One region of the Oceanobacter antarcticus genome, then DNA from elsewhere that is predicted to be linked to it. Evidence: predicted binding sites of a transcription regulator. Region 1 holds the regulator's gene; each other region holds the start of a gene.
The links. The regulator FliA, encoded in region 1, starts transcription of late flagellar genes. The targets are predictions, from matches to a motif close to CTAAAGTTNNNNNNNNNNCNGCCGATA.

Region 1 (3,255 bases):
ATTGACCAGCCGACTTTCCACATCCCGAACCAGCGTGGCCACTTTCTGAATTACCTGGCCGGTCAGATCCTGGAAATCCTGAGCCAGTAGAATTTCGGAGAGCTGATCTTTCAACTCGCCGGATTGCTGTTGACTGGTGGTCAAAAAAGCGTCGATATCCCGCGACAATACCCGGAATTCATCCGGCTTGAGTTCCTTGTTAAGAAATCGCTGCCATTGTTGCCCTAATGAACCGGCTCGATCCCGAATGGAAAGTGCCAACGGCATACCGGCATCCACCAGATCCATGGTGCGATTAGCCGACTTGTTGGTCATCTCGATCACGTACTCAAGTTTGTCGGTCGCACTTTCGATCTCTGACCCGGCACCCGGCGATTCAATATTGAGGTTTTTGATGGCTTCGTGCAGTGCTCTGGTGAGTCGACCAATTTCTTCATACAGGGTCTTATCCCGTACATCATTCAGCTGATTCACCAGGGACACCGCATGACTGACTTCGCCGCGCTCAATGCTTTCCACCATCGACTGCGCCAGGTTTTTCATTGCCAGGCTGGTCGACTGCGCCAGTGGTTGCGAATTGCTCTCGGACATGGGTAAACCCCGGAGTTAGCTTTCGACACGCTCAAAGATTTTTTCAATCTTTTCCTTGAGCACTGCAGCAGTAAATGGCTTCACGACGTAACCGTTCACACCAGCCTGAGCGGCCGCCACGATCTGCTCGCGCTTGGCTTCTGCGGTCACCATCAATACGGGCAAGCTTCGCAGTCGCTCGTCTGCCCTCACCTTTTTGAGCAGATCAATCCCCGTCATCCCAGGCATATTCCAGTCTGTTACCAGGAAATCGAAGTCACCTTGCTGCAACATCGGCAAGGCGGTTGATCCATCATCTGCTTCAGCAGTATTGGTGAAGCCCAGATCGCGCAGCAGATTTTTAACGATGCGTCTCATCGTGGAAAAATCGTCAACGATGAGGATTTTCATGTTCTTGTCCAAAACGACCTCCAATAGTCGACTTTTCTAACAAGCCGTTTCTGATGCCCATTGATACCCGTAGTACTCAAGGACTCTACTGCAAGTGTAGACCCAGTCTGACGGTTATCCAGCAAGCCTGGAGAGTTTCCTGTTGTCGCCATGGCCAACCACTAACAACCGCAATCCCTGCGGTTTCATGCTGTCGACAAGGGTATCGGCCAGACGGGGAATAACTGAATACAAGTGCTCTGTCGTAGCGCAGAAACAAGGGAAATTCAGCTTGCCCAGCCACCCAGTCGAGCCTTCAATCGATGGGCCGCCTGACTGTGAATCTGGCACACCCGGCTTTCACTCACTCCCAGTACGGCGCCTATTTCCTTGAGGTTGAGTTCTTCATCATAATAGAGCGATAACACCAGTTGCTCCCGCTCTGGCAGGCCACGAATGGCATCCGCCAGCTGCTGCTGAAAAGCCCCCCGTTCGATACTGTGGGATGGATCATCGTTGTTGGACAAGAGAGCATCGACGCCATCACTACCGTCGTTGTTTTCGAGCATTTCTTCATAGCTGAACAGTCGGCATCCAGCGCTGTCGCGCAGGATTGCGTGATAGTCGTCGGCACTCAGTCCCAGACGCTCAGCCACGTCACTGTCTTCCGCATCGCGGCCGGTTTCACCTTCTATTTGCTGGATCGCTTCACTGATCCGGCGGCTGTTGCGATGCACCGAACGTGGTGCCCAATCGCCCCGACGAATTTCATCCAGCATGGCACCCCGAATACGGATGCCTGCATAGGTTTCAAAGCTGGCGCCTTTGTCGCCATCGTATTTACGCGCCGCTTCCAACAAGCCAATCATGCCAGCCTGGATCAGATCGTTGACCTGCACCGAATCCGGTAGCCGTGCCATCATGTGGTGGGCGATACGCTTGACCAGAGTCGCGTGCTCATGCACACGCTCATCCACCTTGTGTTTTTCAACCTCGGTATAGGCGAGGCAACTGCTCCGATTCACAACTCACACTCCAACCTGTTGCTGCACCAGACGATCAACAAAAAACTCCAGATGACCCCGTGGTGTCGTTGGTAGTGGCCAGGCATCCACTTTTTTCGCCAGCGCCCGGAAGGCAATTGCCGCACGGGAACGGGGATAGGTTTCAATCACCGCTTTCTGACGCTGAACCGCACGCTTGACGGCGTCGTCCTGGGGAACCGCGCCGACATACTGCAAAGCCACGTCGAGGAAGCGATCCGTCACCTTGGTGAGTTTGGCAAATAGCGCATGGCCGTCTTGTGGGGTACGCACCATATTGGCGACGATACGAAAGCGGAACATGCCGTAATCCCGACTTAACAACTTGATCTGGGCGTAGGCGTCGGTAATCGAGGTGGGTTCGTCGGTCACTACCAGCAATACTTCCTGAGCCGCACACACAAAACTGAGCACGGTATCGGAGATGCCCGCTGCGGTATCAACGATCAAGACGTCGATATCGTCGCCCAGCTCACTGAAGGCCTGTATCAACCCGGCATGCTCCCTATTGTTCAGCTGCGACAGTTTCTGGGTGCCAGAGGCCGCCGGTACAATGCGAATACCGCCAGGGCCACGAACCATGATGTCACGCAGGTCACACTCCCCTGCCAGTACGTTTTCAATGGTGCGGGCGGAACTGATACCCAGCAGAATATCGATATTGGCCAATCCAAGGTCAGCGTCCAATACCACAACACGACGCCCCAGCTCTGCCAGTCCGATCGCCAGGTTGACGGAGACGTTACTTTTACCCACACCTCCCTTGCCACCGCTGACGGCAATGACTTGAACAGGATGATTTGCCATATTAATGAACTCCTTGTAGGGAACCGGTCTGGCGACGATTGGCCAGACTCATGGCCTCTGCCGCCTGCCAGCGGGTACGCGCCATACGCGCCATTTGCTCCGCCAGTCTGACTAACTTGCCAGCATCCGGATAATGCAGGTCATCGGGAATCTTCGGGCCATCCGCAATCATCACTAATGGCAACCGGGTCAGGGCTGCCACACTCATCGCAGGCCCAAGACTGAAACACTCGTCCAGTTTGGTAAAAATACAGCCCGCCAGTCCGGCCGGTTTAAAGTGTTCATAATTTTCCTGCAAGCAACGTCCCTGACTGGTCAACGGCAAGGTCAGCAAGCAGCGCATACGCGAACCACTGCCTTTACGGGTACAGGCCCGCTTCAACATCGCTAACTGTCCCTGAAACGATGGATCCTGACTCGCCAGACCAGCGGTATCGACCAGCAC
Region 2 (3,255 bases), on a different contig from region 1:
CGAACGACAACTGCCCAACCTTGCGCTCGGAGCCAACGGCGGAGTCGGTATGCGTTACTGGTATATCAATGGTATATACCGGGGCAGCAGCGCTGAACGACACGTACTGACCATTCCTTTACGCCGCAACGGTGAACAACACATCGTATTGATAGACGATCAAGGCAACAGTGATCGAATGACCGTTTATGCCGACTAGCTGGCACTTGAGGCCGCGTTCTCAATGATTAAACCGAGCCTGCCAAGAGCCAGCTGGTTTCAGAACAAGACATGAGGAACCTGGTTTAGCGAGCTCAATAAGTGACGAATAACGCCGTACTGGAAGTTACTGGCCTCAGCCCGAAGGGTCAGGGTCAACATCCCGCCATGCGGTGTGATTCGACGTGAAAAGGACGCGTCATTTCTCGGCGTCCAACGCCTTGCCTGACGGAATACTTCCTCCTGACAGGCCGTGGCAAATAATTGAGAACGCCCCTAAGGCTTAAACTTCAGCGCATCCGGTATCGGCATATCGTCACGCATTTCCAGTCGAATGGTTACACGGCGGTTTTCGTTGCGGCCTTTCACGGTTTTATTGCTGGCCACCGGATAGCGGTCACCATGAAAACGGGTGGTGATCATGGTCGGGTCGATGCCTTGTTTGACAAAATAACGCTCGACGTCTTCCACCCGGCGTTTGGACACTTGCCGGTTGTCATAACGACGGCCAACGCTGTCCGAGTGGCCATCCAGGTACAGCGCAAAGACTCTGGGATCGTGTTTGATGTAGTAGGCAACCCGCTCCAGTACCTTGATGTCGTTTTTTTCTATTTTGTCTTCACCGCTGGCGAAAAACACCTTGCTGCGAGCCACCTGATCATAATTCATCGGTAATAACCGACTGATGCAATCAAGAAACTCCGGGTAATAATCCTGAAAGGTGACACCGGAGACGTACACCCGCACAAAGCGGTTGGCGTCATACCAGGTCTGGTGGCTGATCGTCGGGCGTTTGCCTTCCAGCAAGCCATGAATAAACTGGTTGCTGCGGCGTGTATCGAGTGCCAATAGCGGTGTTTCCTGGCGGATACGAACAGTGCCCAGATTTTCGGTACGTTCTGCCGGACGCCAGGGAGGCGGCAATAATGAGACTCTGGCATCACTGTATGCCATGCGGTTTTGGGTGGCTTCGAGTCGAAAAGAGACATGTTCTCCAGCTCGTTGCAAAAAAACAGCGCTGCCGTAGCCCGGAATGGTCTGGCTAAACTGGCAGTCAAATACCGACCCGGAGACGGCCCAGCGGGTGTTGTAAATATCCAGCCCGTATTCCAACGGCATGGCGGTTTGACCGGCCAGCGCTGGCCGAGCCAACCACAGCGAGAATAATAAGCCGAACAACAGCCAAGCCAGCACCCTGCTGGCCTTATAACCAGAGTGTGAGCCAGATTCCGGCACGCCGGGTGAATGACCAGCAGCGAGATTGTCCAGACGAATCATGTGTCTCTACGTTGGCCTCTGTGGTAGTGAAGTTGGCAATAGGCATGTCTCTGAGGGGCTATCGGCCAGTCGCGGAAAATCTTGAACCTTCAACGTGAACAGCCCTCCCGCCAAGCGCTCGCGGCCCTAACGTCAGGAACCACAAAGCCAAGCAGTAAAAAAACGGTTGCGCTACAATGCCGGGTCACATTTTTGCCTGTCGGAATCACTGCCAGCCACCGTGTAGCAACCATGAGTCATGGCCGCAGCACGCAGACAGCGTCAAACAGCACAGTAAAACGTAAAGAAGGAAACCTCATGACCGACCGCTTGACGATCACCCGCCCGGACGACTGGCATTTACACGTTCGCGATGGCCAGGTACTGCAACACACAGTCGCCGCCACTGCTCGGGTGATGAAACGAGCGATCATCATGCCCAACCTGCAACCACCGGTGATGAATGCCGAACAGGCATTGGCTTACCGCGAGCGCATTCTGGCCCAGGCTGGCGACAGCGGTTTTGACCCGTTAATGGTGCTTTACCTGACCGACAACACCACGCCCGAGATGATCAGCGCTGCCAAGGCTACTGGCCGCGTTGTGGCAGCCAAGCTGTATCCGGCGGGTGCCACAACCAACTCAGCCTCCGGCGTTACCGACCTCGGCAAGCTTGATGACGTTTGCGCGGCACTGGCTGACAACGATATGAAACTGCTGGTACACGGTGAAGTAACCCACCAGCACATCGATATTTTTGACCGCGAAAAAGAATTTCTCGATACCGTACTGGCACCGCTGGCAAGCAAACACAAAGCACTGAGCCTGGTGGTGGAACACATCACCACCAAAGACGCCGCCGAGTTTGTATTGAGTCAGGGTGACAACGTCGCCGCCACCATTACCGTGCAGCATCTGGCCTACAACCGTAACCACATGCTGGTTGGCGGTATTCGACCGCATTTTTATTGTCTGCCGATTCTGAAGCGCAATATTCACCAGCAAGCGCTGCAAGACGCGGTGGTCTCTGGTAGCCGCAAGTTTTTCCTCGGTACCGACAGTGCTCCTCATGCCAGGGGTGCCAAGGAAAATGCCTGTGGTTGTGCCGGTTGCTATACCGCTTACGGCGCGATTGAGCTGTATGCCGAAATTTTTGAAGACCTCGGTGTCCTCAACAACCTGGAAGGCTTCGCCAGTCACTACGGCCCCGATTTCTACCACCTGCCACGTAACGAAGACACCATTACCCTGGTGAAATCCGCGTGGCAGGTGCCCTCTGAAATGCCCTTTGGCAACGACATCATTGTGCCATTGCGTGCGGGTGAAACCCTGCGCTGGCAACTGCAAAACTCCTGAAGATAAGGCTTAGGATGAGTACAACTCCCGCTGGAAACGGCGAAAAGCAGGAAAAAACCCCAATGGCCCAACGCTTCCGCGGCTTTTTGCCCGTGGTGGTCGATGTGGAAACCGGTGGGTTTAATCCCGATACCGACGCCCTGCTCGAAATTGCCATGGTCACCCTGCGCATGGATGACGAAGGCTATATCCACCCAGACCAGACGTTGTCTGCCGAGGTGCACCCGTTTGACGGTGCCAACCTGGAACAGGAAGCCCTCGACTTCACCGGCATCGACCCGTTCGACCCGGAACGGGATGCCGAATTTGAAATCGACGTGCTGACCAATATGTTTCAGGTGGTGCGTCGTGAGATTAAACACTACGGCTGTAACCGGGCCGTCCTGGTCGGCCACAACGCGCATTTCGATCACGCCTTTCTGCGTGCTGCGATTGAGCGTAACG
Region 3 (3,255 bases), on a different contig from region 1:
ATCAGCACCCGGTGTGCTTTCGCACGCTGATGCACTTCTTCTGAAATAAGACCGGCGCTGATTTCTTCATTGATCGGAGAAACTTCTGCCAGAATTTTCTCCACATCAATAATCTCTACCATCTGCTTGTCCACCTGCGTCACCGCCGTCAGGTAGTGTTCTTTACCCGTGCCCCGTGGTGGTGGATGGATCTCTTCCCAGTTCATATTGATGATGCGCTCAACACCACCAACCAGGAACCCCTGAGTCTTGCCGTTGTACTCGGTAATAATCACAAATGCATTATTCAGATCGCTCAACCCCGCATTCCCCGTTGCCAGCCCCATATCCATGATCGGGATCGTGCCCGATCGAATATGCGCCACACCGCGAACGACAGGATTACTGCCCGGCAAAACAGTCAGCTTGGGGCACTGTAGTACCTCCTTCACCTTGAACACGTTAATGCCGTAAACCTGTCGCCCGTTTACACGGAACAGCAACAGCTCCAGCCGGTTGGCACCGACCAACTGGGTTCGCTGGTTAACCGCATCTAACACACCAGCCATAAAAAGCTCCCGAAAAGTTATCCGGCACAGCCCTTGCAAAACCTCTGTCAGGTTCAACAAGCGCTGCTTAATCGCCAGAATCATGACGTTTACATCAGTCACCTAAAAGCATAGTAGAGAACCAGACAGTGCGTCGGATAATTGTTTTACTCCTGATATGCCAACCTCTCTGGGCTGATAAACTCCAGACTGCGGCGCTTTGGACGACTGAATCCTGGCAGACAACACTGCAACACCAGTTACTGCAGCAGTGGACGGACATCAGTGGCGACGCCCATGGCAACCGGGTTTCGCTGGTGGGCCTCAGCCCCGATTATCAACTGCCCGCCTGCAACCAGACACTGAATATCGAGCTGGCCCGGCCACTGCAACCGGGGCGTAATGGTGTTGAGCTGCGCTGTGCCTCGCCCTGGTGGCAACAATTTGTCGCGGTCGAACTGCACGTGATGGAAAGCGTCGCCATTCTGACGCAAGCCGCTCGTTCCGGTGACAGCACCGCCAGCGCCAGCATCCAGTTTGCGGAACAGGATCTGGGAAATCTGCAACAAGGCTATATCCGCAGCCCGGAACAACTGCAGGGTATGGAATTTCGCCGGAACCTGCGTCCAGGCACCGTAATCACCCCGGACATGCTGATCTCAAAATTGCTGATAGAGCGCGGTGCGCTGGTGCGTATTCACCTGCAACGGGGTGCCATCCAGCTGCAAACCGAAGGCGACGCCCTGAGCCAAGGCCGCAAGGGCGACACCATTCGAGTACGTAACCGCCGCTCCGGCAAGAGCCTCACTGCCGAAGTCATCGGCCCCGGAGAGGTCACTATCCGTTAGTCGCTTAAATGAACCGATGACCTTTATGGCAGCGCGCACACGCACGAATAGCAGCAAATCGACAAACTGCAAAAAAAAATCAAACAATACTAAAGTCTTTTGGCAAACCGCCGATACAGACATGGCAGGGGTTTATACAATGCAATGGTTCGGAGATTTCACAATGAATATCAACAAGTTAACAGGTGCCATCGACACCGGTAGTCGCGCTTCAGCGAAAACCGCCGATGCCACCAGCCCAATGTCAGCCAAGGGTGATCCAGCCTCCAGCACCCAGAATGCCAGCTACAGCGATCAGGTCAAACTGAGCGCCAGCAGCAAAAGCATCCAACAGGTTGAGGCTGAAATCAGTGCCATGCCTGAGGTGAACGATGCCACCGTCGACCGCATCAGAGCCGCCATCGACAGCGGTGAATACAAAATCGATTATGAAAAACTGGCAGGAAAAATGCTGGACTTTGAAGGACGCCTGAACTGAGCATTAAACAGCCATGAATTCTACTGCCAATGTGTACCTGCCAACGCCGGAATGTCATCAGCTGCGCCAGCTGTTGCTTGATGAACTGGCCCTGGGACGCCTGCTACAACACCAACTGGAGCAGGAAGGCCAGCTGCTGGCCCGCATGGAGCCTGAACAACTACAACGTGCCGGACAATCCAAGTCGGCGATATTGCAGCGCCTGAATGACCAGGCCAAACAACGCATGGACTGGATGAGCCAGCAACAACTACCGCTGGCGGCCGATTTTCTCCAGCATCCACAAATTCGCCAGCAGCCAGAGATTGCCCGCTTGTGGCAACAGCTTGCCGCTCAATATCGTCATAACCGCGATCGTTCCATCCAGCTGAACGAACTGGTTCTTACCGCCCGGCGCCGCATCCAGCAACGTCTCCATATTTTACGTGGCCAACCCGACCGCTCGCCATTGCTCTACACTGAAACAGGCCAGGGCAAATCGGCACGCCGAGGCCAGGGCTACATTCAGGCCTGATCGCCTCCTTTATATAACCAACGCCTACCCCGGCCAGGAGGTTACGTGTGACATCCCCAACCCACACTCCAGCACACAACACACACGACAATCCACCGCAGGACTGCACACTGAATCAGGATGAAGACATCTACGGTGCGCTCCGCCGGCTGGTACTGCTGCAAGCGCCGGTAAGAGTACAGATTGACGACCAAACAACCGCCTTCTGTGCTCAAATAACCGATGTGCAGCTGAATAATCGCAGCTTTTTTATGACCCGGTTACAACCAGATAAAGGCAATGATCTGATCCGTCAGGGCAAACGCTTCCGCATTGATTGTGACAACCAGGGCATTCGTATTCGTTTCGTCGCCGATGGCCGTCTGCGCTACCAGAGTGCTGAACAACAGTATCGTGGTGAATTCCCCAGCCAGGTTGAATACCTGCAACGGCGCGATGCTTACCGGGTCAATGTGCCAGCGGCCCACTATCTGGTGGTCGAGATACCGGATCAGCACCCGACACCCGACGAGCAGACAGCTCCGCGCTATTACTATAAAGGAAGGCTGCAGGATTTATCAGAATCCGGCTTCAAAGCCTGTTTTGACGGTGATATTCGAGACGACCTGAAACAGCTGGATTCGATTGCCGCCGCCATCGTACGCTGCAACGAACAACACTACCTGGATTGCGGGCTGGAACTACGCCACCTGATGCTCGATAGCGCTGGCAATACCCTCGCCGGATTTGTATTTACCCGGATTTCCTCTGCTGCCCGCCGTTATATATACCGTCTGACCACCGACTTTCAGTGGGAAGAACGGCAATTCAAAATTACACCCTCGTAACATTTACAGCCCTGGTATTGACTACCGCCCGGCCCAGACTGCCCTCCGTGGCTGTCCGCAT

Region 2: WG929_RS01005 (flagellar protein MotY) is a predicted target of FliA. The motif match lies at 1,536-1,562, and genes of this name have one in related genera.
Region 3: flgM (flagellar biosynthesis anti-sigma factor FlgM) is a predicted target of FliA. The motif match lies at 1,465-1,491, and genes of this name have one in related genera.

The regions. Positions count from the first base shown of each region.
Region 1 covers NZ_JBBKTX010000021.1:61,029-64,283, reverse strand. Annotated here, with positions in the region: gene WG929_RS15960 (protein phosphatase CheZ) at 1-591, opposite strand, end outside; gene cheY (chemotaxis response regulator CheY) at 607-981, opposite strand; gene WG929_RS15950 (RNA polymerase sigma factor FliA) at 1,248-1,985, opposite strand; gene WG929_RS15945 (MinD/ParA family protein) at 1,989-2,810, opposite strand; gene flhF (flagellar biosynthesis GTPase FlhF) at 2,812-3,255, opposite strand, start outside.
Region 2 covers NZ_JBBKTX010000001.1:207,953-211,207, reverse strand. Annotated here, with positions in the region: gene pbpC (penicillin-binding protein 1C) at 1-199, shown strand, start outside; gene WG929_RS01005 (flagellar protein MotY) at 475-1,476, opposite strand; gene pyrC (dihydroorotase) at 1,774-2,811, shown strand; gene rnt (ribonuclease T) at 2,874-3,255, shown strand, end outside.
Region 3 covers NZ_JBBKTX010000001.1:202,049-205,303, reverse strand. Annotated here, with positions in the region: gene WG929_RS00975 (chemotaxis protein CheV) at 1-548, opposite strand, end outside; gene flgA (flagellar basal body P-ring formation chaperone FlgA) at 677-1,375, shown strand; gene flgM (flagellar biosynthesis anti-sigma factor FlgM) at 1,539-1,853, shown strand; gene flgN (flagellar export chaperone FlgN) at 1,867-2,367, shown strand; gene WG929_RS00955 (flagellar brake protein) at 2,415-3,194, shown strand.